Regions from separate parts of the Enterobacter dykesii genome, predicted to be linked through region 2. Evidence: predicted binding sites of a transcription regulator. Region 2 holds the regulator's gene; the other holds the start of a gene.
What was found. The regulator PurR, encoded in region 2, represses purine synthesis genes. The targets are predictions, from matches to a motif close to CANGCAAACGTTTGCNTG.

Region 1 (15,152 bases), 1.6 Mb from region 2:
AACATCCTGGCTGTCTGTGCCTTCCCACATCGTTTCCCACTTAACCATGACTTTGGGACCTTAGCTGGCGGTCTGGGTTGTTTCCCTCTTCACGACGGACGTTAGCACCCGCCGTGTGTCTCCCGTGATAACATTCTTCGGTATTCGTAGTTTGCATCGGGTTGGTAAGCCGGGATGGCCCCCTAGCCGAAACAGTGCTCTACCCCCGAAGATGAGTTCACGAGGCGCTACCTAAATAGCTTTCGGGGAGAACCAGCTATCTCCCGGTTTGATTGGCCTTTCACCCCCAGCCACAAGTCATCCGCTAATTTTTCAACATTAGTCGGTTCGGTCCTCCAGTTAGTGTTACCCAACCTTCAACCTGCCCATGGCTAGATCACCGGGTTTCGGGTCTATACCCTGCAACTTAACGCCCAGTTAAGACTCGGTTTCCCTTCGGCTCCCCTATACGGTTAACCTTGCTACAGAATATAAGTCGCTGACCCATTATACAAAAGGTACGCAGTCACACCACGAAGGTGCTCCCACTGCTTGTACGTACACGGTTTCAGGTTCTTTTTCACTCCCCTCGCCGGGGTTCTTTTCGCCTTTCCCTCACGGTACTGGTTCACTATCGGTCAGTCAGGAGTATTTAGCCTTGGAGGATGGTCCCCCCATATTCAGACAGGATACCACGTGTCCCGCCCTACTCTTCGAGTTCACAGCCTGTGTGCTTTCGTGTACGGGACTGTCACCCTGTACCGTGCGACTTTCCAGACGCTTCCACTAACACACAAGCTGATTCAGACTCTGGGCTGCTCCCCGTTCGCTCGCCGCTACTGGGGGAATCTCGGTTGATTTCTTTTCCTCGGGGTACTTAGATGTTTCAGTTCCCCCGGTTCGCCTCGTTAACCTATGTATTCAGTTAACGATAGTGCAACGAATTGCACTGGGTTTCCCCATTCGGACATCGCCGGGTCAAAGGTTCATATCACCTCGCCGGCGCTTTTCGCAGATTAGCACGTCCTTCATCGCCTCTGACTGCCAGGGCATCCACCGTGTACGCTTAGTCGCTTAACCTCACAACCCGAAGATGTTTCACTTCTGATTGCGAAAATTTGAGAGACTCGAACACACCATTAAGATGTGTCGTTTCAATTTTCAGCTTGATCCAGATTTTTAAAGAGCAAATATCTCAAACGTCACCCGAAGATGAGTTTTGAGATATGACGGCAGGTGACTTTCACTCACGAACCAGCAAGTGGCGTCCCCTAGGGGATTCGAACCCCTGTTACCGCCGTGAAAGGGCGGTGTCCTGGGCCTCTAGACGAAGGGGACGTAAAGTCTCAATCGCAAGACGCCTTGCTATTTACTTTTCATCAGACAATCTGTGTGAGCACTACAAAGGCAGGTTCTTTAAGGTAAGGAGGTGATCCAACCGCAGGTTCCCCTACGGTTACCTTGTTACGACTTCACCCCAGTCATGAATCACAAAGTGGTAAGCGCCCTCCCGAAGGTTAAGCTACCTACTTCTTTTGCAACCCACTCCCATGGTGTGACGGGCGGTGTGTACAAGGCCCGGGAACGTATTCACCGTAGCATTCTGATCTACGATTACTAGCGATTCCGACTTCATGGAGTCGAGTTGCAGACTCCAATCCGGACTACGACGCACTTTATGAGGTCCGCTTGCTCTCGCGAGGTCGCTTCTCTTTGTATGCGCCATTGTAGCACGTGTGTAGCCCTACTCGTAAGGGCCATGATGACTTGACGTCATCCCCACCTTCCTCCAGTTTATCACTGGCAGTCTCCTTTGAGTTCCCGGCCGGACCGCTGGCAACAAAGGATAAGGGTTGCGCTCGTTGCGGGACTTAACCCAACATTTCACAACACGAGCTGACGACAGCCATGCAGCACCTGTCTCAGAGTTCCCGAAGGCACCAAAGCATCTCTGCTAAGTTCTCTGGATGTCAAGAGTAGGTAAGGTTCTTCGCGTTGCATCGAATTAAACCACATGCTCCACCGCTTGTGCGGGCCCCCGTCAATTCATTTGAGTTTTAACCTTGCGGCCGTACTCCCCAGGCGGTCGACTTAACGCGTTAGCTCCGGAAGCCACGCCTCAAGGGCACAACCTCCAAGTCGACATCGTTTACGGCGTGGACTACCAGGGTATCTAATCCTGTTTGCTCCCCACGCTTTCGCACCTGAGCGTCAGTCTTTGTCCAGGGGGCCGCCTTCGCCACCGGTATTCCTCCAGATCTCTACGCATTTCACCGCTACACCTGGAATTCTACCCCCCTCTACAAGACTCTAGCCTGCCAGTTTCGAATGCAGTTCCCAGGTTGAGCCCGGGGATTTCACATCCGACTTGACAGACCGCCTGCGTGCGCTTTACGCCCAGTAATTCCGATTAACGCTTGCACCCTCCGTATTACCGCGGCTGCTGGCACGGAGTTAGCCGGTGCTTCTTCTGCGGGTAACGTCAATCGACAAGGTTATTAACCTTATCGCCTTCCTCCCCGCTGAAAGTACTTTACAACCCGAAGGCCTTCTTCATACACGCGGCATGGCTGCATCAGGCTTGCGCCCATTGTGCAATATTCCCCACTGCTGCCTCCCGTAGGAGTCTGGACCGTGTCTCAGTTCCAGTGTGGCTGGTCATCCTCTCAGACCAGCTAGGGATCGTCGCCTAGGTGAGCCGTTACCCCACCTACTAGCTAATCCCATCTGGGCACATCTGATGGCAAGAGGCCCGAAGGTCCCCCTCTTTGGTCTTGCGACGTTATGCGGTATTAGCTACCGTTTCCAGTAGTTATCCCCCTCCATCAGGCAGTTTCCCAGACATTACTCACCCGTCCGCCGCTCGTCACCCGGAGAGCAAGCTCTCCTGTGCTACCGCTCGACTTGCATGTGTTAGGCCTGCCGCCAGCGTTCAATCTGAGCCATGATCAAACTCTTCAATTTAAGTTTGATGCTCGTGAATTAAACTTCGTAATGAATTACGTATGTTCACTCAGAGACTTGGTATTCATTTTTCGTCCGAGGACGTTAAGAATCCATGTCACTTTGAGTGCCCACACAGATTGTCTGATAAATTGTTAAAGAGCAGTGCCGCTTCGCTTTTCGCTGCGGCGCGGGGTGTGCATATTACGCTTTCCCGCTTCAGAGTCAAGCGTTTATTTTCGCTTTTCTCTGCTGACCCGGCGGCGTGTGTGCCGTTGTTCCGTGTCAGTGGAGGCGCATTATAGGGAGTTATTCCGAAGCCGCAAGGGTAAAGTGAAAATTATTTACTGACCGCTCACTTTCCAGGCAACATTTACTCCAGACCTCAATTTTCGCCTGGTTTTTAAACAAAAACGAGCCGCTTGCGGCTCGTTTTTGCGTTTTGTGACTTACTGCACTGCCACAATCCGATCGTCGTGGGCTTCCAGACGGATAACTTTGCCCGGAATCAACTCTCCGGAGAGGATCTGCTGCGCCAGCGGGTTTTCGATCTGCTGCTGGATAGCACGTTTTAATGGACGCGCACCGTACACCGGATCGTAACCATTCTCGCTCAGCAGCTTCAGCGCCTCGTCGGAGATATGAATTTCATACCCACGCTCTTCCAGACGTTTGTAAAGACGCTGCAGCTGGATCTGCGCAATCGACGCAATGTGTTTCTCACCCAGAGGATGGAACACCACCACTTCATCAATACGGTTGATGAACTCCGGACGGAAGTTATGGCTGACGACACCGAGCACCAGATCCTTCATATGGCTATAGTCCAGTTCACCGAAACGTTCCTGAATCAGATCGGAACCCAGGTTCGAGGTCATGATGACAACCGTATTACGGAAGTCGACCGTTCTCCCCTGCCCGTCTGTCAGACGACCATCGTCCAGCACCTGAAGCAGGATGTTGAACACATCCGGGTGCGCTTTTTCCACTTCATCCAGCAGGATGACGGAATAAGGGCGACGGCGAACCGCTTCCGTCAGATAACCACCTTCTTCATAACCTACGTATCCCGGAGGCGCACCGACCAGACGCGAAACGGAGTGTTTCTCCATAAACTCGGACATATCGATACGCACCATCGCATCGTCGCTGTCGAACATAAAGTTAGCCAGCGCTTTACAAAGCTCGGTCTTACCGACGCCGGTTGGCCCCAGGAACAGGAACGAACCAATCGGGCGGTTTGGATCGGACAGCCCTGCACGGCTACGACGAATGGCGTTGGAAACCGCCTCAACCGCTTCGTTCTGGCCAATCACCCGATTATGGAGATCTTGCTCCATGCGCAGCAGTTTTTCACGCTCGCCTTCCAGCATGCGCGCCACCGGAATACCGGTCCAGCGAGCAAGCACTTCCGCGATTTCTGCATCCGTCACTTTATTACGTAACAGACGCATCGTTTTCCCTTCTGACTGCGTCGCTATCTCAAGCTGTTTTTCCAGCTCAGGAATTTTGCCGTACTGCAGTTCAGACATCCGCGCCAGATCGCCGACACGGCGAGCCTGCTCAATGGCAATTTTTGCCTGTTCGAGTTCAGCTTTGATGGTCTGCGTACCTGAAAGGGATGCTTTCTCGGCTTTCCACTCTTCTTCCAGCTCAGAGTACTGGCGCTCTTTATCGTCCAGTTCTTCATTGAGCATATCCAGGCGTTTCTTACTGGCTTCATCAGACTCTTTCTTCAGCGCCTGCTGTTCCAGCTTGAGCTGAATGATGCGTCGGTCGAGTCTGTCCAGCTCTTCCGGCTTCGAGTCAATCTGCATACGAATGCTCGACGCCGCTTCATCAATCAGGTCGATCGCCTTATCCGGCAGCTGACGGTCAGCAATATAACGATGCGAAAGCGTCGCCGCCGCAACGATGGCTGGGTCCGTAATCTGCACGTGGTGGTGCAGCTCATAGCGCTCTTTCAGACCACGCAAAATCGCGATGGTATCTTCAACGCTTGGCTCAGCAACAAACACTTTCTGGAAACGACGTTCCAGCGCAGCATCTTTCTCAATGTACTGACGGTACTCGTCGAGCGTGGTGGCACCGACGCAGTGAAGTTCACCGCGCGCCAGAGCAGGTTTCAGCATGTTCCCGGCATCCATAGCGCCGTCGGCTTTACCTGCACCAACCATGGTGTGCAGCTCATCGATAAACAGGATAACGTTGCCTTCCTGCTTCGCCAGATCGTTAAGCACGCCTTTGAGGCGCTCTTCAAACTCGCCGCGGTATTTCGCACCGGCCACCAGCGCGCCCATATCCAGCGCCAGTACGCGGCGACCTTTCAGACCTTCCGGCACTTCCCCGTTGACGATACGCTGCGCCAGCCCTTCAACAATAGCGGTTTTACCGACACCCGGTTCACCAATCAACACCGGGTTGTTCTTGGTACGACGCTGCAGTACCTGAATCGTACGCCGGATTTCTTCGTCACGGCCGATAACCGGGTCAAGTTTGCCCTGTTCAGCACGCTCGGTCAGATCGACCGTAAATTTCTTCAAAGCCTGACGTTGGTCTTCGGCTCCCTGATCGTTCACGCTTTCACCTCCGCGCATTTTCTCAATCGCCTGAGTCACATTGGCGGTGGTCGCACCGGCAGATTTCAGCAGGTCGGTCAAGGTGCCGCGTGATTCAAGCGCCGCCAGAACAAACAGCTCTGACGAAATAAAGTTGTCCCCACGTTTTTGCGCCAGCTTGTCGCAAAGGTTCAGCACGCGCACCAGATCCTGCGACGGCTGAACGTCGCCGCCGGTCCCTTCGACCTGCGGTAAACGGCTCAGCGCCTGATCGATAGCGGTGCGTAACTGGCCAGCATTAATGCCAGCGGACGTTAATAAAGGACGTACCGATCCCCCTTCCTGATTCAGCAAGGCGCTCATTAAATGAAGAGGTTCGATAAATTGGTTGTCGTGCCCCAGTGCGAGGGACTGGGCATCGGCGAGAGCAAGCTGGAATTTATTGGTAAGACGATCCAGACGCATAACTCCTCCCATAACAGGTCAAATTTGCTACTGGAGATTAAATGAGGTCATCCCTCAATTATTCAAGGTTAATGACCTGAATTATGTGAAAAGAAAACGGCACGTACCGGATCGTCTTGATTCTTTAGGTTATATCAGCCAAATGAAACTTGCCATACGCCCCGTGGTCTTGTCGCGACGATAGGAGAAAAAATCACCCTTTTCGGTGAATGTGCAGCGATCGCCGCCGAAGATCTGCGTCACGCCGACGTTATTCAGGCGCTGACGGGCAAGCTGATAAATATTGGCCAGATATTTTTCTCCAACGGGTTTGAAGGCATTAACGGCTTGCGGATCTTTCTCCATAAACGCTTCACGAACCTCCGGGCCCACCTCAAATGCCTGAGGACCAATTGCCGGGCCAAGCCAGGCAATTATATTGTCAGGGGAATCTTTGAAACAGGCGACGGTCTCTTCGAGCACGCCTTCACACAGACCACGCCAGCCCGCGTGTGCTGCTGCCACCTCGGTACCTGCACGGTTACAGAACAGAACCGGCAGACAATCGGCGGTCATCACGGCACAAACGGTTCCCGGATTATTACTGTAAGAGGCATCAGCGCGTTTAGAAGCATAGGGTTCCACCGTCAACTTCAGTACCGCGTTACCATGAACCTGTTCCAGCCAGACCGGTTTCGACGGCAAGTTCCCCGCAGCAAACAAACGTCTGCGGTTCTCTTCAACGTGTTCCAGGTTGTCGCCACAGTGCGCACCGAGGTTCAAAGACTCCCACGCGCCCTGGCTAACACCGCCAATACGGGTTGAACTGCAGGCAGCCACGCCTTCAGGCAATGGCCACTCCGGGACAATCAGTTTGGTCATAACCAGTCCACTTGATCCTTATGTTCTTCGAAATCAGCACGCATGGCGTCGATAAGATCCACCATATCCTGCGGGATAGGCGCATGCCACTCCATCTGAATACCGGTGATAGGGTGGTAAAGACGCAGCATGGTCGCGTGCAGCGCCTGACGATCGAATTTACGCAATACGCTGATGAACTCATCCGATGCGCCTTTAGGCGGACGCGGGCGGCCACCGTAGACCTGATCCCCCACCAGCGGATGGGTAATGTGGGCCATATGCACACGGATCTGGTGAGTACGTCCGGTTTCCAGACGCAGACGCAGGCGCGTATGAATACGGAAGTGCTCCATAATGCGATAGTGCGTCACCGCCGGTTTACCCATCGGATGCACCGACATATGGGTACGTTTGGTTGGGTGACGGCTGATTGGCTCTTCCACCGTTCCGCCAGAGGTCATATGCCCAATGGCTACCGCTTCATACTCGCGGGTGATTTCGCGCAGCTGCAGCGATTCCACCAGACGGGTTTGAGCAGGAACGGTCTTCGCCACTACCATCAAACCGGTGGTATCTTTATCCAGACGGTGCACGATGCCCGCGCGCGGGACATCCGCGATCGGCGGATAATAATGGAGAAGTGCGTTAAGCACCGTACCGTCAGGGTTCCCCGCGCCCGGATGTACAACCAGGTCGCGCGGCTTGTTGATCACCAGAATGTCATCATCTTCATAGACGATGTCCAGTGGGATATCCTGCGGCTCGAAGCGGATTTCCTCTTCAATTTCAGCATTGATGGCGACAGCTTCCCCACCTAACACTTTCTCTTTTGGTTTGTCCCAGATCTTGCCGTTTACCAGCACGCGCTGGTCAAGGATCCATTCTTTTATGCGTGAACGCGAATAATCAGGGAACAATTCGGCCAAAGCCTGATCTAAGCGTTGACCGAGCTGATTTTCGGAGACTGTTGCGGTGAGTTCTACTCGTTGTGCCATAAACTGCTTCTTCGTTTAACGTTGGGTTTTACGGCTTTGCCGTTTAATATAGTGTGCTATTGTAGCTGGTCTTAATCGGGAGCAGGAACAGAGTTTCTCCCGGACAAACATTTGAGGAAAGTCAAAACGTCATGACGCGCATGAAATATCTGGTGGCAGCGGCCACGTTGAGCCTGGCTTTGGTGGGCTGCTCCGGTTCAAATGAACAGGTCCCTGACAATCCGCCGAATGAAATCTATGCGACTGCACAACAAAAGTTGCAGGACGGTAACTGGAAACAGGCGATAACGCAACTGGAAGCGTTGGATAATCGCTATCCATTTGGTCCGTATTCGCAGCAGGTACAGTTAGATCTCATCTACGCATACTATAAAAATGCCGATCTGCCTCTGGCTCAGGCAACCATCGATCGTTTCATGCGTCTGAACCCGACTCATCCTAACATCGACTACGTGATGTACATGCGCGGCCTCACCAATATGGCGCTGGACGACAGTGCGCTGCAGGGCTTCTTCGGCGTGGATCGTTCCGACCGTGACCCGCAGCATGCGCGTGATGCCTTCAATGACTTCTCCAAGCTTGTGCGCGGCTATCCGAACAGTCAGTACGTGACCGACGCGACCAAACGTCTGGTATTCCTGAAAGATCGTCTGGCAAAATATGAATACTCCGTAGCGGAATACTATACCCGCCGTGGTGCATGGGTTGCTGTGGTTAACCGCGTAGAAGGTATGCTGCGTGATTACCCGGATACTCAGGCAACGCGCGACGGCCTGAAGCTGATGGAAAATGCCTATCGTCAGATGCAGATGACCGCTCAGGCTGAAAAAGTGGCGAAAATCATCGCCGCGAACAGCAGCAACACCTGATCTTGCCTCAATACAAAACGGCAGCCCAAAGGCTGCCGTTTTTTTATTCATTTTAGCGCGTCGCTGAAGCGCTTAAGCCCCAACACATCCAGTCAACTATGGCCCCAATTTTTTCCTTCGACAAGGTAAATCTCACCTCTTCCTGCCCTGCCTCACAAAAAAGATTCCCTGACAAAAACCGACAAAATAACGTGATCTAAATCACACATTTTGACATTAGGTCGGGTATGCTGGAATCACCAAGACGGAAAGACAAGAGGTAAAATTTATGACAATGAACATTACCAGTAAACAAATGGAAATTACTCCGGCAATCCGCCAACACGTCGCAGACCGTCTCGCCAAACTGGATAAATGGCAAACTCATTTGATTAATCCACATATCATCCTGTCCAAGGAGCCTCAGGGTTTCATCGCTGACGCAACTATCAATACTCCAAACGGCCATCTGGTCGCCAGCGCAAAACACGAGGATATGTACACCGCTATTAACGATTTGATCAACAAGCTGGAACGGCAGCTCAATAAAGTGCAACACAAAGGTGAAGCCCGTCGCGCCGCAACATCGGTGAAAGACGCCAGCTTCGCGGAAGAAGTTGAAGAAGAGTAATCCTTTAAATTGAGTGTACCGCCAACGCGCCTTCGGGCGCGTTTTTTGTTTTTTATTGACAGGGTGAAAACAGTGCGGGTACTTTAACGGTATCAATCACAGGATGACTTTATGAAACTTACGCCGTTCTTCTTCGCATTCTTTTTTACCTTCCCCTGAACGGGAGGCGTTTCGTCGTGTGATAAAGAATGCGAAGACGAACAACAAGGCCTCCCACACCGGGGGGCCTTTTTTATTGATAACGATAAAATGAGACCGACAACACTATGACACCGGAAAACCCGTTACTGGATCTGCGAGTAAAAATCAGCGCGCTGGATGAGAAACTGCTGGCGCTGCTGGCCGAACGCCGCGCGCTTGCCGTTGAAGTGGGCAAAGCCAAGCTGGACTCCCATCGTCCGGTCCGTGATATTGACCGCGAGCGGGATCTGCTGGAACGTCTTATTCAGCTCGGCAAAGCGCATCACCTCGATGCCCACTACATTACCCGGTTATTCCAGCTCATCATTGAAGACTCCGTTCTCACCCAGCAAGCGCTGCTCCAGCAGCATCTGAACAAAACCAATCCACACTCTGCGCGTATCGCCTTCCTCGGTCCGAAAGGATCTTATTCTCACCTGGCCGCACGTCAGTATGCCGCACGCCATTTCGAAGAATTTATTGAGAGCGGCTGCGCGAAGTTTGCCGACATATTTAATCAGGTTGAGACCGGCCAGGCGGATTACGCCGTCGTACCTATTGAAAACACCAGCTCCGGCGCCATCAACGACGTTTACGATTTGCTGCAGCACACCAGCCTGTCGCTGGTTGGCGAGCTGACGATCCCAATCGATCACTGCGTGCTGGTCTCCGGATCAACCGACCTGAGCAAGATCGAAACGGTTTACAGTCATCCACAGCCGTTCCAGCAGTGCAGCCAGTTCCTGAACCGCTATCCGAGCTGGAAAATTGAGTACACCGAAAGCACCTCGGCGGCGATGGAAAAAGTGGCGCAGGCTAACTCCCCAACCGTAGCTGCTCTCGGCAGCGAAGCGGGCGGCGCACTGTATGGTTTACAGGTGCTGGAACGCAACCTGGCGAACCAGACGCAAAATATCACCCGCTTCGTGGTGCTGGCCCGCAAGGCAATCAATGTATCAGACCAGGTGCCGGCCAAAACCACGCTGCTGATGGCGACCGGCCAACAGGCTGGGGCGCTGGTTGAAGCCCTGCTGGTGCTGCGTAACCACAACCTGATCATGACCAGGCTGGAATCACGCCCAATCCACGGTAACCCGTGGGAAGAGATGTTCTACCTCGATATCCAGGCCAACCTGGAGTCTGCTTCCATGCAGAAGGCCCTGCGCGAACTGGGCGAGATCACACGTTCCATGAAGGTGCTGGGCTGCTATCCGAGCGAAAACGTCGTCCCGGTCGATCCGACCTAACGTTCGATAAAGCGGCTTTTCTTCATCCCTGCCACGTTCACCGGCAGGGTGAAGATGGCGCCGGAGAGCGGATACTTCGCCACCTCGTCCGCATCCATATTTTCCCGCGTGGTGGTAATAAACAGCGTTTTCATGTCATCGCCGCCAAAGCAGACCATCGTCGGGCAACGAACCGGCATGCGATATTCTTCCAGCTGTTCCCCTTGCGGAGAAAAACGCGCAATACGCCAGCCGTCAAACAGCGCGCTCCAGTAGCAGCCTTCCACATCCATCGCCGCGCCGTCCGGTATCCCTGCGCCTTCTTTAAACTGACGAAACACCTCACGCCTGCCGGGTTCGCCCTGCTCATCAAGCGGCGTTCGGTAAATAACGCCATTTGGCGTATCTGAAGTAAACATCCATTGATTATCCGGGCTAAACGCTAAGCCGTTGTGGCCGTGAATATCGCACTGGATCACTTTCGGCGTCAGGTCGTTGTCGATGCGCATCAGCAGGGCACCGTTGTAATCTCCCGGCCCCCAAAACGTGCCCGCGTAGAATCGTCCCAGAGAATCGGTGCCGCCGTCGTTAAAGCGTGCGAGCTGCGGGTTAGAGGGGTTATCGCACACCTTGCGCTGCAGGAGGCCATGCTTATCGGCAAGCCAGATGCCATTACGCATGGCGACGATAAACCCGCCGCGCTCCCGCAGCGCGAAACAGCCCACCTCCTCGTGGAAAGAAAGCACGGTGTGTTCTTCCGTTGGCAGATGGTAGCGGTGGATCTCCCCTTCCAGAATATCGGCCCAGTAGAGCGCGTGCTCTTCTGCGCTCCACGTCGGGCATTCAGGCAAATGCCCGGTGTAATTCAACAGCAGCTGCGGTTCAGCCATGACAGTTCCCCAAAATAAAAAAAGCCAGCATTGCTGGCTTTCAGTATATACATCATCGCATTACTGGCGACTGTCATTTGCCTGGCGCAACAGCGTCCGGCTCTCACTCTGGAAACGCTGCGCGTAATCGCCAAACCAGTGCTCGACCTTGCGGAAGCTGTCGATAAACGCCTGCTTGTCTCCGTGCTCCAGCAGCGTAATGGCTTCGCCAAAACGCTGATAGTAGCGCTTGATGAGCGCCAGGTTGTTCTCGGAGGACATAATAATGTCCGCATAAAGCTGCGGATCCTGAGCAAACAGGCGCCCGACCATCGCCAGCTCCAGACGATAGATAGGTGAAGAGAGCGCCAGAAGCTGTTCAAGCTGCACATTCTCTTCTGCCAGATGCAGACCGTAGGCAAACGTCGCAAAGTGGCGCAACGCCTGAATAAACGCCATGTTCTGATCGTGCTCAACCGCGCTAATGCGGTGCAGTCGCGCGCCCCATACCTGAATCTGTTCCAGGAACCACTGATAGGCTTCCGGCTGACGACCGTCGCAGTAAACCACCACCTGCTTAGCCAGGCTGCCGCTGTCCGGGCCAAACATCGGGTGCAGACCCAGCACCGGGCCCGTATGCGCAGCCAGCATCGCCTGCAGCGGACCATTTTTGACGGAGGCCAGATCCACCAGAATGCAATCTTTCGGTAAAGGAGGAAGCTTCCCGATGCTCTGCTCCGTCACGTGGATCGGTACGCTGACGATAACCATCCCGGCATCTTTCATGAGTTCCGGAGCATGCGCCCAGTCCTCTTTTTCCAGAATGCGCACCTGATATCCAGAAAGCGTCAGCATTTTTTCAAACAGACGCCCCATTTGACCAGCCCCGCCGACAATCACCACCGGCCGCAGGGACGGGCAGAGGGTTTTAAAGCCCTTGTCGTTTTCGCTGGAATAGGATTCCCGCATCACGCGACGCAGAACATCTTCAATTAAATCAGGCGAAACGCCCAGCGTCTGGGCCTCTTTGCGACGAGAGGCCAGCATTGAGGCTTCGCGCTCCGGGACGTAAATCGGCAGGCCGTATTTGCTTTTCACCTCACCGACTTCGGCTACCAGCGCCATGCGGCGCGCCAGCAGTTCCAGCAGCGCCTTATCCACTTCATCAATTTGATCGCGCAGTGCGGTCAATTCAGCAACCATAACTAACCTCTTAAGCCAGACGCGTCGCCAGCTGGCCGTTCAAATCTTTGTGGATCTCACGCAGCAGCGCATCGGTGGTTTCCCAGTTGATGCAAGCATCCGTCACGGAGACGCCGTGCTTCATTGCGCTACGCGGTTGTTCAGATGACTGATTGCCTTCATGAATATTGCTCTCAATCATCAGACCAATAATCGAACGGTTGCCATCTTTGATCTGTGCGACCACGGATTCCGCAACCGCAGGCTGGCGACGGTAATCTTTATTCGAATTACCATGACTGCAATCTACCATCAGTGCCGGGCGCAGTCCCGCCTGCTCCATCTCTTTTTCACACTGCGCCACGTCCGCCGGGCTGTAGTTCGGTGCTTTCCCGCCGCGCAGGATAACATGGCCGTCCGGGTTACCCTGCGTTTGCAGGAGGCAGACCTGGCCCGCCTGGTTGATACCGACGAAACGGTGCGGCATCGCAGCAGCGCGCATGGCGTTGATCGCCGTCGCCAGGCTGCCATCGGTACCGTTTTTAAAGCCAACCGGCATTGACAGGCCAGACGCCATCTCGCGGTGGGTTTGCGATTCCGTGGTTCGCGCGCCAATCGCCGACCAGCTGAACAGATCGCCCAGGTACTGCGGGCTGTTAGGGTCCAGCGCTTCGGTTGCCAGCGGCAGCCCCATGCTGACCAGCTCCACCAGCAGGCGACGCGCAATCTTCAGGCCTGCTTCCACGTCAAACGAGCCATCCATGTGCGGATCGTTAATCAACCCTTTCCAGCCGACGGTCGTACGTGGCTTCTCAAAATAGACGCGCATCACCAGATAGAGGCTATCGCTGACCTCCTCCGCTAACGCTTTAAATCGACGAGCATATTCAATGGCGGTTTCAGGATCGTGAATGGAGCAAGGACCGCATACCACCAGCAGGCGCGGATCGCGGCCGGCGATAATGTCAGAAATGGTCTGGCGAGAGTGCTCGATCTGAGCCTCCTGCGCGACGCTCAGCGGAAATTCCGCTTTCAGTTGATCCGGAGTGATTAACACCTGTTCGTCAGTGATATGTACGTTGTTCAGCGCGTCTTTTTGCATGATGGCGATCCTGTAAAGCTCGTTTGCGATAGTTGTATTCCTCAATGAGGTGAAACCACGATACCATAAAAAGTAAACATTTCAATCCAAAATACGTACACATTACTTTACAAGCGCCAATTTAATGCAAAAATCAGCCGATAAAAACGTAAACTTTAAATTACACACAGATTTTCTTTAGCCAGGCTATGCTGAAGAAAAAAGGAGAATGGCTATGCGTTCAATTGCTCTCGCGCTGTTGTCGCTGTTTTTAACGGGCTGTCAGATCAATCCTTACACCTTCCAGCCCGACTGGACCAGCCCATCCTGGTTTGATGCAGGTAAAGAAGACGCCATGAATGGCCTGCCGGTTAAAGATAACCAGGCCCTGGCCGATAGTTTTAACGACACACAGGTTGATCGTAGCGAATATCTTCGCGGCTATGCTGACGGTCAGAAGAAAGTCTGCGAAGAAGGGTTTATTCACGCCTGGGGATTAGCCGGCAAATCTTTCCCTGCCAGTTGCGATACAGCCGAAAACGCGGCAAAACTGCGTGCGTCATGGCAGCAAGGGATGGATGAAAGTATGCGCTCCAGCAGACTGAATTAATCTATTTTCATCCACCGGAAAATAAACAACAGTAGGATTTAGCTTAGGTCGGCCTCATGCTATTTCTGACATAATGACGGCCCTGATAAACAATGGTATTCTGCCCGCAACTCTTAAAGACATCTATTTCCGGAGCGATGTGGCGGATTCTGGTGAGAAATTTATTCTTGATCTCTTTTTTCCGACTCTCTCTGGTGTTAATGCTGTTCCTTATGGTGGGCCCTGCTGCGGCAGGCACGCTTTCGGAGACGGATAAATCGGTGCGCTCGATTGTCTCAGGTATTGTGAGCTATACGCGATGGCCGTCACTTTCCGGGCAGCCTAAACTCTGCATCTACGCCACTTCTCACTATACGCACGCCCTCAGCGGCGATGAGGGGCATAACGAGTTACCTTATACGCCAGTTATTGTACGTAACGATCGGGAAGCCCTGGCCGCGACGTGCGATGCGATCTATTTCGGGTCTGAATCACCGGCAAAACAACTTGAATTAATAAGCCAATATCAGGGCAGAGCGTTGCTATTAATCTCAGAGCAAAATCCGGAATGTGTAATTGGCAGTGCCTTTTGCCTGATAATCGATCGCGGCCAGGTACGGTTTGCTGTCAACCTGGATGCATTAACTCGCAGTGGCGTAAGAGTCAATCCGGATGTATTAATGCTGGCACGGAATAAGCAGCATGGATAAAGATTTCACTTCAACGCCACGTCCGACGTTTAAAAGAACGTTGAGGCGAAACA
Region 2 (15,152 bases):
ATTTGCACCATTTCAGGACTGAAATGGTGCGTCCGAGTGGACTCGAACCACCGACCCCCACCATGTCAAGGTGGTGCTCTAACCAACTGAGCTACGGACGCAGAATGGTGCGTTCAATTGGACTCGAACCAACGACCCCCACCATGTCAAGGTGGTGCTCTAACCAACTGAGCTATGAACGCAACGTGTTGTCGGTGACAACGGGGACGAATATTAGCGGCACAGCATCGAGGTGGCAAGAGGGAAAATGCAATTTTCTCTCTGATTTCACGCGATTGCTGTATTACCGCGCAAAGTGAAGAGAAAGTAGCCGCCGGGCGGCGGCTACCGCGTCGTTAACGTGCAGCGCGCTGCAAAATGACCGTTGATGGCTGGCGCTGCAGGAAGCGCATGCGCATCATCATCATAATCGCCGCCGAGGTCAGGCCGATAATAAAGCCCATCCAGAACCCCGCCGGTCCCATGCGGTCCACCACCAGATCGGTAAGTGCCAGGATGTAGCCAGTCGGCAGTCCCAGCACCCAGTAGGCGATGAAGGTGATAAAGAAGATTGAGCGCGTGTCTTTATATCCGCGCAGCACGCCGCTGCCAATCACCTGGATGGAGTCAGAGATCTGGTAAATCGCGGCCAGCAGCATAAGGTGCGATGCCAGCGTGACCACTTCCGGATTGTCGTTATAGAGCAGGGCAATCTGCTCGCGTAATGCAACGGTAAAGAGCGCCGTACATACCGCCATGCAGACACCGACGCCCAGCCCGGTTCGGGCGGCCGTTTGCGCATCGAGCGTTGAGCCCTGGCCCAGGCGGAAGCCCACGCGAATCGTCACCGCCGCCGCCAGCGACATCGGCAGGACGAACATCAGGGAGCTGAAGTTCAGCGCAATCTGGTGCCCGGCCACGTTCACAATGCCCAGAGGGGAGACCAGCAGGGCGACCACGGCAAACAGGGTCACCTCAAAGAACAGCGCGAGGGCGATCGGCAACCCTAGCTGCACCAGACGCGTCATGATGTTCCAGTCCGGCGTGCTAAATCTTTTCTCGTTGCGAATATCGCGCATGGAACGGGCGCGTTTTACAAAGACGATCATCGAGAAGAACATCACCCAGTAAACGGCTGCCGTCGCCACGCCGCAGCCGACGCCGCCGAGCTCCGGCATCCCGAAATGACCGTAAATAAAGATATAGTTCACCGGAATATTGACCAGTAAACCGATAAAGCCCATCACCATCCCGGGCTTGGTTTTCGCCAGGCCTTCACACTGGTTACGCGCCACCTGGAAAAAGAGGTAGCCTGGCGCACCCCAGAGCAGGGCGCGCAGATAGCCCACGGCTTTATCAGCCAGTGCCGGGTCAATGTTATGCATAGCGCGAATGATGTGGCCCGCGTTCCAGAGCACGACCATGATCAGCACGGAGACAAACCCTGCCAGCCAGAAACCCTGACGGACCTGATGGGCAATGCGCTCGCGACGACCCGAGCCATTGAGCTGAGCGATAACCGGCGTGAGCGCGAGCAGCAGACCGTGGCCGAACAGGATGGCCGGAAGCCAGATTGACGTGCCGATAGCCACGGCCGCCATATCGGTGGCGCTGTAGCCACCTGCCATTACCGTATCCACAAATCCCATTGCGGTCTGGGCCACTTGCGCGACGATCACTGGTATAGCCAGTGCCAATAGCTGGCGCGCTTCATTCATGTACTTCTGCACGTGAACACCTTTATTTTGTTGTTATTTGAGAGACTAAAAAAGCCGCCGAAACGGGCAGCAAGAAGAAAATGCAGGGGGGTGCCAGCTATTGTAGCGGGCTTTAGCTATTTATCTAGTGAAAAAATCGCCAGAAAATGCGCCCCGCTGGCAACCTGTTTTTCCAACTGTTATTGTGGTGAGATTAAACGGTGTCACCACCGTCTGGAAAAAACAGGAGTTGTAAGCATGTTTACTGGTATTGTGCAGGGCACCGCCAAAGTGGTGTCCATTGATGAAAAACCTAATTTCCGTACTCATGTTGTTGAGCTTCCGGAATATATGCTTGAGGGCATTGAAACAGGCGCGTCGATTGCTCATAACGGCTGCTGCCTGACCGTTACCGAAATTAACGGCAACCAGATTAGCTTTGATTTAATGAAAGAGACGCTGCGCATCACCAACCTTGGCGAGCTGGCGGTGGGAGATACCGTCAACGTTGAGCGGGCGGCGAAGTTCAGCGATGAGATTGGCGGCCACCTGATGTCCGGGCACATCATGACCACCGCTGAAGTGGCAAAAATCGTGACCTCGGAAAATAACCGTCAGATCTGGTTTAAAATGCAGGATCCTTCATTAATGAAATACATCCTCTATAAAGGATTTATTGGCATTGACGGGATTAGCCTGACGGTGGGTGAAGTAACGCCAACGCGTTTTTGCGTGCATTTAATTCCTGAAACGCTGCAGCGCACCACGCTGGGCGCCAAAAAACTGGGGCATCGCGTGAATATCGAAATCGATCCGCAAACCCAGGCGGTAGTGGATACGGTTGAGCGCGTGCTGGCAGCAAAAGAAGCGGCAATAATAAAGACCGCCGCAGAAGAAGAATAAAAAATAACCCCGGACATCCGGGGTTATTTTTTTAGCGTGCGACACGTAGACCGTGTTCAATCCCGCGGCTGAATACCACCTGCCAGAGCTGAATATCCCGTGCGCGAAACGCCCCCGCGCAGGCATTCAGATAATAGCTAAACATCCGCCTGAATCGTTCAGAATAGTTGTCCGCAATTTCTGGCCAGGTCTCCTGAAAACGCGCATGCCAGGCCATCAACGTGGTGTCGTAATCCGCGCCAAAGTTATGCCAGTCTTCCATCACGAAATGGGGTTCACTGGCGTTGGCAATCTGGCGAACGGACGGTAAACAGCCATTCGGAAAGATGTATTTGTTGATCCACGGGTCGACGTTATTGTCGGTCCGCTTAGAGCCGATGGTGTGCAGCAGGAAGATGCCGTCCGGCTTCAGATTACGATCCACCACCTCAAAATAGGTAGCGTAGTTTTTCGGCCCGACGTGCTCGAACATGCCGACGGAAACGATCCGGTCAAACTGCTCGTTCAGGTCACGGTAGTCCTGCAGCCGGATATCCACATCGAGATCCTGGCAGCGCTCTCGCGCCATTTTTTGCTGTTCCGCTGAGATCGTGACGCCGACGACGCTGACGCCATAGTGTTTCGCCATAAAATACGCCAGCCCGCCCCAGCCGCAGCCGATATCCAGCACGCGCATACCGGGCTGGAGCTGCAGCTTCTCGCTAATCAGACGCAGCTTGGCCTGCTGGGCCTCTTCAAGGGTCGACGCGTCTTTCCAGTAGGCGCAGGAGTATTGCATGAAAGGGTCCAGCATACGGCTGAACAGGTCGTTGCCAAGATCGTAGTGTTCTTTGCCAACGATCCACGCGCGCTTTTTACTTTGCAGATTGAACAGTCGGGCAGAGGCGACGCGCAGGGTGTCTTTCAGATTGCGAGGGAGTTGATTTTCAAGACCGGCACGCAGCACGCTGGCGAAAAAGGTATCCAGACGCTCGCACTCCCACCAGCCGTCCATATAGCTTTCACCCAGGCCTAACGACCCTTCCCGCAACACGCGTTTAAAAAAGTCGGGATGTTTAACCTGAGGATCGGATGGCGATGATCCATTGATAGTGATGCCTGCTCGACCTAACAGTTCACTGACGATCCGGGACCAGTTGTCATCCGGAACGCTGACTTCTTCTATACACGATGAACTCATAGCTTCTCCATCACCCTACTGTGATCAGAACCTTAAAACAGCGTAGACGCTTTTTTTGGTTTGTGAGAAATCTCACGGTAAATACCGCGAGGCTAATATCCGACGTAGAACAGAGGAAGGGAGATAACCCTTGCCGAAATGCCTTCCATGGTAAAACGGGAGCACTCCGGCTCCCGTTAACGCTTAATATTTATCGTATTTAATCGAACCAAATTTAGTATAGGCCTCAAAATTTGGTGATTCAATAGAAAATTGTTAGCAACCTAATCACTGAAAATTAACATGATTTCTGACGCAATCAGGCATGTGACGTTTCAACCTGAGCACTCTTTTCCTGCTCACGCTGCGCGGAGGCCTGCATGCGATAGCCCAATACCGCCAGCGCTACGGTGAACAGCATTACGCTGGTGGTGGTTAACAGCGGCGTCGCAATCAGCGCCGAGACCACCAGGCTTGCCAGGAAGCACAGCCCCAGCTGCAGGGTGTTCTGCAGCGCGGCGGCGCGGCCAGTTGCCTGCGGGAAAGGACGCAGCGCCTGCGCCACAACGATCGGATAAATCGCCCCGTTCGCAATGGCCATCACGCAGAATGGGATCAAAATTTCTGCCAGACCGGCACCCGGAATAAAGCCAACGGCCCAGGTCCCGATAACGCTCAGCGCATACAGCACCAGCAGCCATGGCAGCATCTGCTGACCTTCCCACTTTTGCAGCGCCGCGCGGCAGCCGTAACCGCCTACCAGGAACGCGATGGTCTGCGGAACATAGCTCAGGCCGATGGCTGCCGGGCTGTAGCCCATATCGTGCAGAATGAACGGCGAGCCGGTGAGCCACGCGAAGAAGCTTGCCGAGCAGGCGGCATAGATCAGGACATTCCCGCGATACGCTTTGGTGCTGAGCAGAGACGTGAAGGTAATCGGCTTCGCGTCTGCATGCGCTTCTTTTTTATGCGCGGGCTTGAGGGCGAACGCCGGCAGCATCAGTACCAGGGTAATGGCAAACAGCGTGGCGAAAATGGCCTGCCAGTCGAAATGCGCGAGGATCCAGCTGCCCAGCAGGGGAGCGAGGGCAGGTGAGAGACCCACCAGCGGCATAATGGTAGCGAAAATACGGTTTGTGCGGTTAGCCGGATAGTAGTCGGTGACCAGCGCCTGCCAGGTCACGGCCGCGGCACAGACGCCCACGGCCTGAACAAACCGCAGCACCAGCAGCCAGGCGGCATCGCGTACCCATAGCATCCCCAGGCAGCCCACGGCAAAAATGGCCAGGCCCAGCAACAGTACCGGTTTACGACCAAAGCGATCCGAGAGCGGTCCCCAGAGCAGCTGCGCGAAGGCAAAACCGGCGAGGAACAAACTCAGGCTGGCGCTGATGGCGGCAGCAGGGGTTTGCAAATCTTCCTGCATGGCGGCAAACGCCGGCAGGTACATGTCGGTGGCCAAAAAGCCCAGCACGCTTAAGCCGCCGAGCCAGACTAAAAAACCGTTCCTGGGTTGCATTATTTTATTCTCCTGAGGAGGCAGGTATACATTGGCGCTGAGTGTAGGGAGTGCAAAGCCGCTTGTGAAACGCTAATATTTGGCGGGTGCATTCAAAAATTTTGCAGGCAGAAAATGTGGTCAGATTATTCTCTTGAAGTGGTCGATGCTGTTGCGCGTAACGGCAGCTTTAGCGGTGCGGCGCAGGAGCTGCACCGCGTCCCTTCGGCAATCAGCTACACGGTGCGTCAGCTTGAGGAGTGGCTGGCGGTTCCGCTGTTTGAACGGCGGCATCGTGATGTGGAATTAACGCCCGCAGGCGCGTGGTTTTTGAAGGAAGGGCGTTCTGTTATCAAAAAAATGCAGATCACCCGCGAACAGTGTCAGCAGATCGCTAACGGCTGGCGGGGACATCTTTCCATCGCGGTGGATAACATCGTTAAGCCGGAGCGCACCCGGCAGATGATCGTCGATTTCTATCGTCATTTTTCTGACGTCGAGCTGCGGGTCTCGCAGGAGGTGTTTAACGGCGTCTGGGATGCGCTGGCGGACGGCAGGGCAGAGATGGCGATTGGGGCCACGCAGGCGATCCCGGTCGGGGGACGTTACGCCTTTCGCGATATGGGGATGCTGAGCTGGAAATGCGTGGTGGCAAGCGATCATCCGCTGGCGGCGATGGACGGGCCGCTGAGCGATGACACGCTGCGCAACTGGCCGTCGCTGGTGCTGGAGGATACGTCCCGTTCATTGCCCAAGCGTATCACCTGGCTTCTGGACAACCAGCGGCGGGTGGTGGCTCCGGACTGGGAATCATCGGCGACGTGCCTCAGCGCCGGGCTGTGCGTCGCGATGGTGCCCGTTCATTTTGCGCGTCCGCGCATCGATACCGGAGAGTGGGTTGAGCTGACGCTGGAGAATCCGTTCCCGGATGCGGCCTGCTGCCTCACCTGGCAGCAAAATGATGTCTCGCCTGCGATGGCGTGGCTGCTGGACTATCTGGGAGACAGCGAAACGCTAAACCGGGAATGGTTACGGGAGCCAGCATAGCTGGCCCCGTAAAGCGATTAACGACGGTAGTCGCGGAACGGACCGTCCGCAACGGAACGGCGTTCGATAAGACGCGGGTGAACTTCAATGGACTGCGACTCTTCACGCTTGTTGACGATCCTGTCCATCAGCATGTTGAAAGCCGTTTCGCCCAGCGAGTCTTTTGGCTGGTGAATGGTAGTCAACGCCGGGGTGAAGAAGCGCGCGTTACGCACGTTGTCATAGCCGATCACGGAAATATCCTGCGGTACGCGCAGGCCCAACTCGTCGGCAGCGCAGAGCGCGCCCATGGCCATGATGTCGCCCCCGCAGAACACGGCGGTCGGACGGTGCGGCTGGGAGACGATCTGCTGCATCGCACGGTAGCCCGACTCCGGCTCAAAGTCGCCCTGCACGATCCAGTTTTCCGGCACGTTGATCAGCGCTTCTTCCATCGCTTTCATAAAACCGGCCAGACGGCCCGCGCCGGTGTTGCGCTCCAGCGGACCGGGGATCACGCCAATCTCGCGGTGACCGCGTTCAATCAGATAACGACCGGCCATATAGCCGCCTTCAAAGGCGTTATCGATAACGGAATCGGTGAAGTCCGCGCGCGCTTCGCCCCAGTCCATCACCACCATCGGAATATGGCGATACTCTTCCAGCATCGACAGCACGGATTCCGGATACTCGGAACACATCACCAGCAGGCCATCAACGCGCTTTTGCGCCATCATCGACAGGTAGGCACGCTGTTTTTCAATGCTGTTCCACGCGTTGCCCAGAATCAGGGTATAGCCTTTCTGGAAGCAGTTCTTTTCGACCGCTTCAATGATCTCGGCAAAATAGGCCGCTTCACTGCTGGTCGCCAGCAATCCAATGGACTTGGTGTGATTAACCTTGAGGCTACGCGCAACCGCACTTGGCGAATAGTGCAGCTCTTTGATCGCTGCCCAGACGGCGTTGCGCGTCTCTTCCGCCACAAAGCGGGTTTTGTTAATTACATGTGATACGGTTGTAGTGGAAACGTTTGCGCGTTTTGCTACGTCTTTAATTGTTGCCATTAAATGTCACTCCAGACCATATCCTAAGCTCCTGAAAAACTTGAAGGTAAACGTTTGCCTTCTCTCACCCTTATCACGCAATCTTGAATTGCGGCACGCCGGGAAAACGACACGGGACGTCAGGAGGGGGTCAATGGCCGGTACGCTAATAAATTTAGCGTGGAATTTTGTCCTATCTTGATGAAAAGGGGAAGAGGTAAAGTGGTTATCAGTATAAATCTAGGAAGATTTTTGACGTAATCTGTGCAAAAATGAGCAAGCTCACTTTTCGTGTGGGGATTAAAAGGAGAAAAATTGATGAGTTCCGATCTTAAGTTTTCGCTGTTCACCACCGTTGTTGTGCTGGCTCTGATTGTTGCGGCCGGTCTGACGGCTGCGCTGCACTGATTTACGCGGAGGGAGAGCCTTCTCCCTCCCGACACCCCGGATTGTTACTTCTCTGGCAAAAATCTTTTGCCATTTTGTTAACTTCTCATTTTTTGTGATTGATGTCATGCTTTCCGCTTCTTTGTTCTGTGTCACCACATGACACGGCATCCGGAGTTGACGCATGAAAATCAATTTTCCCCTGCTGGCCCTGGCGATTGGCGCTTTTGGGATTGGCACCACAGAATTCTCCCCGATGGGGTTACTGCCTGTTATTGCCCGGGGCGTAGATGTCTCGATCCCTGCGGCAGGGATGTTAATTAGCGCCTACGCTATCGGCGTGATGGTCGGGGCGCCGCTGATGACGCTTCTTCTTTCGCACCGCGCGCGCCGCAATGCGCTGATTTTCCTGATGGCGATTTTCACCCTCGGCAACGTGCTTTCGGCCATTTCGCCGGACTACACCACATTGATGCTGTCGCGTATTCTGACCAGCCTTAACCACGGCGCGTTCTTTGGGCTGGGGTCGGTCGTGGCTGCCAGCGTGGTGCCTAAACACAAGCAGGCGAGCGCCGTGGCAACCATGTTTATGGGGCTGACGATTGCCAACATCGGCGGGGTGCCTGCGGCAACCTGGCTGGGAGAAGCGATCGGCTGGCGTATGTCCTTCCTGGCGACGGCCGGGCTGGGCGTGGTCGCGATGGTGGCATTGTTCTTCTCCCTGCCGAAAGGCAGCGCCGGTGAACGTCCGGAAGTGCGTAAAGAGCTGTCGGTGCTGATGCGTCCGCAGGTGCTCTCCGCGCTGCTCACCACCGTGCTGGGGGCAGGGGCGATGTTTACCCTCTACACCTATATTTCACCGGTGCTGCACGATATCACCCACGCAACGCCTCTCTTTGTGACCGCGATGCTGGTGCTGATTGGCGTGGGCTTCTCGATCGGCAACTATCTCGGCGGGAAATTTGCCGACCGTTCCGTGAGCGGGACGCTTAAGGGCTTCTTAACCCTGCTGATTGTCATCATGGTTGCCATTCCGTGGCTGGCGCGTAATGAGTTCGGGGCCGCGATCGCGATGGTCGTCTGGGGAGCCGCCACTTTCGCCGTGGTGCCGCCGCTGCAGATGCGCGTGATGCGTGTCGCGCACGAGGCGCCGGGACTTTCATCATCCGTGAATATCGGTGCGTTTAACCTGGGTAATGCCCTGGGCGCCGCGGCCGGTGGGGCCGTGATTTCAGGTGGTCTGGGATACAACTTTGTGCCGGTGATGGGGGCGATTATTGCCGCGCTCGGCCTGCTGCTGGTGATGATGTCGGGACGTAAACAGCCTGAAGCAGCCTGCGCTGCGGAATAAACCAAAAACGCAGAAGGGCGAACCCTTCTGCGTGTCTCTTACGCGGCGAAGTTCTTCGCGACAAAGTCCCAGTTAACCAGTGCCCAGAAGTGCTCCAGGTAGTTCGGACGCGCGTTGCGGTAATCAATGTAGTAAGCGTGTTCCCACACGTCCACGGTCATCAGCGGCTTCGCGCTGGTGGTCAGCGGGGTACCCGCGTTAGAGGTGGACACGATAGCCAGTTTGCCATCCGCCTCTTTAACCAGCCACGTCCAGCCAGAACCGAAGTTCTTGATGGCTGCATCGGTAAACTTCGCTTTGAAATCCGCGAAGCTGCCAAATGCGGCGTTGATAGCGGTAGCCAGTTCACCGACAGGTTCACCGCCGGCATTCGGCGCCAGGCAGTGCCAGTAGAAGGTATGGTTCCACACCTGAGCCGCGTTGTTAAATACGCCACCCTCTGAGCTGCGGACGATCTCTTCCAGCGTTTTGCCTTCAAAATCGGTGCCCTTGATCAGATTGTTCAGGTTGGTGACGTACGTCTGGTGATGCTTGCCGTAATGATATTCCAGGGTTTCCGCAGAAATGTGCGGTGCCAGGGCGTCTTTTGCATACGGTAGTGCAGGTAATTCGAACGACATTGCTTCTCTCCTTATTGTATTTTGCGTTGCCAATAACCACACAGACAACAGGGACAGGATAGCAAATTGAAAGGGTATGCAAAAGAGGAACTTACCCTGCCACGGATGCGGCAGGGCAGGGGTTAGCGGATGGTTTTCGGCGTCATCACGCGACGCGCGCCGACGTAGTGGCGTACCCAGTAGTCTTCACTGAGAGAGGTAATCTGAATATCCTGGCCGCTACGTGGAGACTGGATGAATTTCCCGTTGCCGACATACACGCCGACGTGGTCAGCCGTGCCGCGACCCTGAGTGCGGAAGAACACCAGATCGCCGTTTTCCAGCTCACCGCGGTCAACCGGTGAGGCATCGCGCAGGTGGTACATCTCATTGGCGGTGCGAGGAATGCGGAATTTGACCAGATCTTTATAGGCGTAATAGACGAGGCCGCTGCAGTCAAACCCGGTACGCGGCGAACTGCCACCCCAGTGATAAGGTTTGCCAATCTGCCCCATCAGTTTGTTCATCGCGGTCTTTTGCGCTTTCTGTACACGCACTTTATGCACTTCCGCTATTTTCGTGACCTTCGTGCATTTCGCCTTGTGGCCTTTACGCGTGATGCATTTTTCAGTAACGAGGTTAGCGGCGGTTTGCGAAGCTTTACTTTTAGCGGAGTGGGCAGTGCGGGAAGGTTTTGTTTTCGTTTTGCTGGAAGCGGTCTGTTTCGTCTGAGCCGGTGTTTTTTTCTTGTCGTTCTTAGCGGTGGTTTTTTTCTTACGGTCTGTGGCTTTCACCAGATGGTTTTTTTGTACAGCAGAATGCCGCGCCTGCTGAGAGGCGTTTGCCACTGGCGTGAAAGTGAGTGAAGTAAACAGTAAAGCACAGAGCGTGATCGAGATTTTATTTATCCGCGCCACTGGGCAGTCCCCTGATAAATGCAGGTCATCAATAATACCCGCGTGTGATTTACAAAGCCCGTCGATTCTAATCTATAAAAACCCAGAAAGTTAATAGCATTTTTCAATCTACGATCCTGTTTCGTTAGCAAGTGCAAAAAAATTCATCGTTCTGTCGCACATTTGCCCACTCCCTAAGCAAAACCCTGACTGCCGCAGGGGTAAACACCATTTGCAATGCAACTTTTCGTGACTCGGGGTAGAATGTATAAACGTGACAAAAATGTTATTTTCCGATGCCAGTCTGAACCGCTACAATGTCAGACGAATGCCGTAACAGAAGTTAAAGGAAGCAAGACATGAGCACCACTATTGAAAAAATCCAGCGCCAGATCGCTGAAAACCCGATTCTGCTGTATATGAAAGGTTCTCCGAAGCTGCCAAGCTGCGGCTTCTCCGCGCAAGCGGTTCAGGCGCTGTCAGCCTGTGGTGAGCGTTTTGCTTACGTCGATATCCTGCAGAACCCGGACATCCGCGCTGAGCTACCTAAGTATGCTAACTGGCCGACTTTCCCACAGCTGTGGGTTGACGGTGAACTGGTTGGCGGCTGCGATATCCTGATTGAAATGTATCAGCGCGGCGAACTGCAGCAACTGATCAAAGAGACGGCGGCGAAGTACAAAACCGAAGAGCCGGACGCAGAGTAATTTTCTGCGCAAATAAAAAAGCGACCTGATAAGGTCGCTTTTTTTTATTCTTCGCTGTCGCCCATCGGCAGCGGCCAGCCGCCCAGACGCTTCCAGCGGTTGACGATCTCACAGAACAGCTCTGCGGTGCGCTCCGTGTCATACAGCGCGGAGTGCGCCTGCGTGCCGTCGAACGGAATGCCAGCCGTAATACAGGCTTTTGATAACACCGTTTGTCCCAGAGCCAGGCCGCTCAGCGCGGCGGTGTCGAAGGTCACAAAAGGATGGAAGGGGTTGCGTTTGAGCGCGGCGCGCTCGGCTGCGGCCATGGTAAAGCTGTGATCGAAGGTGGCGTTATGGGCCACCATGATGGCGCGGCTGCAGTTGCTCTCTTTCATGCCTTTACGCACCATTTTAAAAATGGCGTGCAGCGCATCGTATTCACTGACTGCACCACGCAGCGGGTTATGCGGGTCGATACCGTTAAACGCCAGCGCTTCCGGCTGTAAGTTTGCGCCTTCGAAAGGTTCAACGTGGAAATGCAGCGTGGTGTCCGGTGTAAGCCAGCCCTGTTCATCCATCTTCAGCGTGATGGCGGCAATTTCGAGCAGCGCATCGGTTTTAGCGTTAAATCCGGCTGTTTCTACATCAATGACAACGGGATAAAAACCACGAAAACGGTCGCACAGACCGCTAAATTGAGCGTTATCGGACATCAGGGTCTCTTACAAGGGGAAAAAGCAGAGCGCATTATGGCAAATTTTGCGGGGTGATGCAGTAAAACAACGGGCGCATGTTGCGCCCTGAGGGATCAGTTGCCCAGACCGCGACCCGCGTCTTTGGCTTCAATCAGCTCGATTTTGTAACCGTCCGGATCTTCCACGAACGCAATCACGGTGGTGCCGCCTTTTACCGGGCCAGCTTCGCGCGTAACGTTACCGCCGTTGCTGCGAATGCGCTCGCACGCTTCGGCCGCGTTGTCCACTTCCAGCGCGATATGGCCGTAGGCGGTGCCCAGCTCATAGCTGTCTACGCCCCAGTTGTAGGTCAGCTCGATCACCGCTTCATCCGTTTCCGGGCCGTAACCCACAAACGCCAGCGAGTATTTGTATTCCGGATTTTCGCTGGTGCGCAGCAGCTTCATGCCCAGGACGTTAGTGTAGAAATCAATGGAACGTTGCAGGTCGCCAACGCGCAGCATGGTGTGAAGTAGGCGCATAATTTCCTCATTAACCAATGGAATAGACTGTCTTTTTGAACAGAAACGATGTTTTAGTATAGCGGCGAAGTATCGCCGCTATCAATGAACAATGGCGAGATTACAGAGAAGGGTAGTCGGTGTAGCCTTCCGCGCCGCCGCCGTAGAAGCTTTCCGGGCGCTGCGGATTCAGGGCCGCTTTTTTCTGCAGACGGGCAACCAGATCCGGGTTGGCGATGTAGTCGCGGCCAAACGCGACGGCATCGATCAGCCCTTTGCCGATCAGATCTTCTGCTTTCTCCGGGGTATAAGCCCCCGCACCGATGATCACCCCGTGGAAACGCTCGCGCACTTTCTGACGGAAAGCGTCCGTGTAAGGCTTACCGCCTGCCCAGTCCGGCTCGGACATGTGCAGATAGGCGATGCCACGCTTAGCAAGTTCTTCGATCAGGTACAGGGCATCGGCTTCTTCGTTCGGACCGTTGTCGACGTTCTGGAAAGAACCGATTGGGGAGACGCGGATCCCGATACGATCCGGGCTCCACTCCTGGCATACGGCGTCAACCACTTCCAGCACCAGGCGAGCGCGGTTTTCGACGCTGCCGCCGTACTGGTCGGTGCGATGGTTGGACGACGGTGACAGGAACTGGTGCAGCAGGTAGCCATGCGCGGAGTGCAGCTCAATCAGGTCAAAACCGGCTTCGCGGGCGTTGGCCACGGCCTGGCGGAAGTCGTTCACGATACCCGGAATTTCTTCCAGCTCAAGCGCGCGCGGCATAGAGGTATCCACGCGGATCGCATTGCCGTTTTCATCGCGCAGGGACGTACGGGTATTTGCGCTCAGGGCCGAAGCGGAGACCGGTGCCTGGCCGCCAGGCTGAATGCTGCTGTGAGAGATACGACCGGTGTGCCACAGCTGGACCGCAATACGACCCTCTTCAGCGTGAACGCCCGCGGTGATTTTCTGCCATGCGGCGATCTGCTCCGGGCTGTGAAGGCCCGGTGCACCGGCATAACCTTTAGCCTGAGCTGAAATCTGCGTGGCTTCCGTGATGATCAGGCCAGAGCTTGCGCGCTGACGATAGTATTCACCCATCAGTGGGGTTGGGATGTCGCCCGGCTCAATGCTGCGCAGACGGGTAAGCGGAGCCATAAACACGCGGTTTGGCGCCGTGACGGCGCCCACTTTCAATGGGGTAAACAGTTTTTCAGCTGACATAAAGACTCCTGAGTAGACCAGTCGACTAGTAATAGGGTAAATAAAAAAGCGCCCGTTATACGCCTGGCGCAGTAATACTGTTTTTCACATGTGCCAGCGCGCTTTCCAGCGGCAGGGCACTGCGCGAAATTTTTGCCTGCAGGTTGGCTCCTAACCAGAGGGAGTAGAGCACCTGAGACTGCATTAAGGGGTCGCCGGAAAAGGCCAGCGTTTTTTCTTCGCGGCCTTTTTCCAGCGCCTGCGCCAGCAGGGCGATTACGCCGCGGGCACCCTTATCCATCGCCGAGCGCATGTCTTCGGAAAGATCGCACACTTCGGCAGACAGTTTGACCGTCAGGCATCCGCTGATAATGCCCTGCTGACAGAACTGGTTCAGCGTTTCCTGATAGTAGTTCAGAACACGATCCCGGTAGTTACCTTCACCCGAAGCAAAGTGGGTCGCCAGACGCTGGTGGTAGCCAGCATAATGACGCTCCAGCATCGCTACGCCAAAAGCCTCTTTGGACCGGAAGTAGTGATAAAACGACCCCTTCGGTACCTCAGCGGTTTTTAAAAGCTCGCTCAACCCCATACCGGTAAACCCGCGATGCATGCAAAGTCGCTCGCCGGTTGCCAGTAAATGTTCGCGGGTATCGTGTTCAGTATTTCTGCTCATGGCCGCACTCTAATAGACCGTTCGGTCTAATGCAAGCGAGTTTACGGACGACATGCGCTCAGTATATCCAGCTGCGGTTGATAAACCGTTGATTTCACGTCCATCATACCCAATACGGTTGAGAATAAATTGTCCTGGGAAACCGCATTTTTTGCTGCATGGTCACGCAAACACCGTTCGTTGATGCCAAAGTTTTTCGCGTAATCCGGTGACAGCCAGAACATAAACGGAATATGCGTTTGCTGCTCCGGCGCCAGCATGTACGGCGTACCGTGCAGATAAATACCGCTTTCACCTAAGGATTCACCGTGATCTGAGAGATAGATCAGCGCGGTGTTCATGCTCGACTGGCGCGCTTTCAGCACATCAATGGTTTTGCTGACCATGCTGTCGGTATAGAGGACAGTGTTGTCATAGGTATTGATCAGCGCCTGATGGTCGCAATCCTGAATTTCATTGGTGTCGCAGGTGGGGGTGAATTTACGGAAATTGTCCGGGTAACGATGATAGTACGCAGGTCCATGACTCCCCATCAGGTGGATAACCAGCACCGTGTCCTGCTTCACGCCGTCCAGAACGTTGTCCAGGCGGTAGAAGTTCACATCATCAATACAGGATTTGTCTTTGCAGAACTGATCCAGATTCCACTGCGTCATGTCGGTATGGGGCACGCGATCGCAGGCGCCTTTACAGCCGCCGTCGTTGTCGCGCCACAGCAGGTTGATACCCGCATGCTTCAGCACATCGAGCAGACCTTCCTGATGGTGAGCCAGGTCGGCATCGTACTTGCTGCGCGTCATGCCGGAGAACATGCAGGGAACGGAAACGGCGGTTTCGGTGCCACACGAGGAGGCCT

Region 1: raiA (ribosome-associated translation inhibitor RaiA) is a predicted target of PurR. The motif match lies at 8,806-8,823, and genes of this name have one in related genera.

The regions. Positions count from the first base shown of each region.
Region 1 covers NZ_CP126604.1:3,438,168-3,453,319, forward strand. The annotation lists rRNA gene F0320_RS16305 (23S ribosomal RNA) at 1-1,059, opposite strand, end outside; tRNA gene F0320_RS16310 (tRNA-Glu) at 1,242-1,317, opposite strand; rRNA gene F0320_RS16315 (16S ribosomal RNA) at 1,402-2,943, opposite strand; gene clpB (ATP-dependent chaperone ClpB) at 3,372-5,945, opposite strand; gene yfiH (purine nucleoside phosphorylase YfiH) at 6,075-6,806, opposite strand; gene rluD (23S rRNA pseudouridine(1911/1915/1917) synthase RluD) at 6,803-7,783, opposite strand; gene bamD (outer membrane protein assembly factor BamD) at 7,915-8,652, shown strand; gene raiA (ribosome-associated translation inhibitor RaiA) at 8,921-9,262, shown strand; Phe leader region at 9,373-9,498, shown strand; gene pheL (pheA operon leader peptide PheL) at 9,374-9,421, shown strand; gene pheA (bifunctional chorismate mutase/prephenate dehydratase) at 9,529-10,689, shown strand; gene F0320_RS16355 (SMP-30/gluconolactonase/LRE family protein) at 10,686-11,558, opposite strand; gene tyrA (bifunctional chorismate mutase/prephenate dehydrogenase) at 11,619-12,740, opposite strand; gene aroF (3-deoxy-7-phosphoheptulonate synthase AroF) at 12,751-13,821, opposite strand; gene F0320_RS16370 (DUF2799 domain-containing protein) at 14,036-14,410, shown strand; gene F0320_RS16375 (YfiR family protein) at 14,548-15,099, shown strand; gene dgcN (diguanylate cyclase DgcN) at 15,092-15,152, shown strand, end outside.
Region 2 covers NZ_CP126604.1:1,876,709-1,891,860, forward strand. The annotation lists tRNA gene F0320_RS08975 (tRNA-Val) at 25-101, opposite strand; tRNA gene F0320_RS08980 (tRNA-Val) at 106-182, opposite strand; gene mdtK (MdtK family multidrug efflux MATE transporter) at 336-1,709, opposite strand; gene F0320_RS08990 (riboflavin synthase) at 1,935-2,579, shown strand; gene cfa (cyclopropane fatty acyl phospholipid synthase) at 2,611-3,759, opposite strand; gene punC (purine nucleoside transporter PunC) at 4,058-5,257, opposite strand; gene punR (DNA-binding transcriptional activator PunR) at 5,372-6,283, shown strand; gene purR (HTH-type transcriptional repressor PurR) at 6,301-7,326, opposite strand; gene F0320_RS09015 (YnhF family membrane protein) at 7,624-7,713, shown strand; gene F0320_RS09020 (MFS transporter) at 7,877-9,043, shown strand; gene sodB (superoxide dismutase [Fe]) at 9,082-9,663, opposite strand; gene F0320_RS09030 (C40 family peptidase) at 9,786-10,559, opposite strand; gene grxD (monothiol glutaredoxin 4) at 10,898-11,245, shown strand; gene rnt (ribonuclease T) at 11,290-11,940, opposite strand; gene gloA (lactoylglutathione lyase) at 12,036-12,443, opposite strand; gene F0320_RS09050 (alkene reductase) at 12,544-13,641, opposite strand; gene F0320_RS09055 (TetR/AcrR family transcriptional regulator) at 13,697-14,296, opposite strand; gene eptA (phosphoethanolamine transferase EptA) at 14,338-15,152, opposite strand, start outside.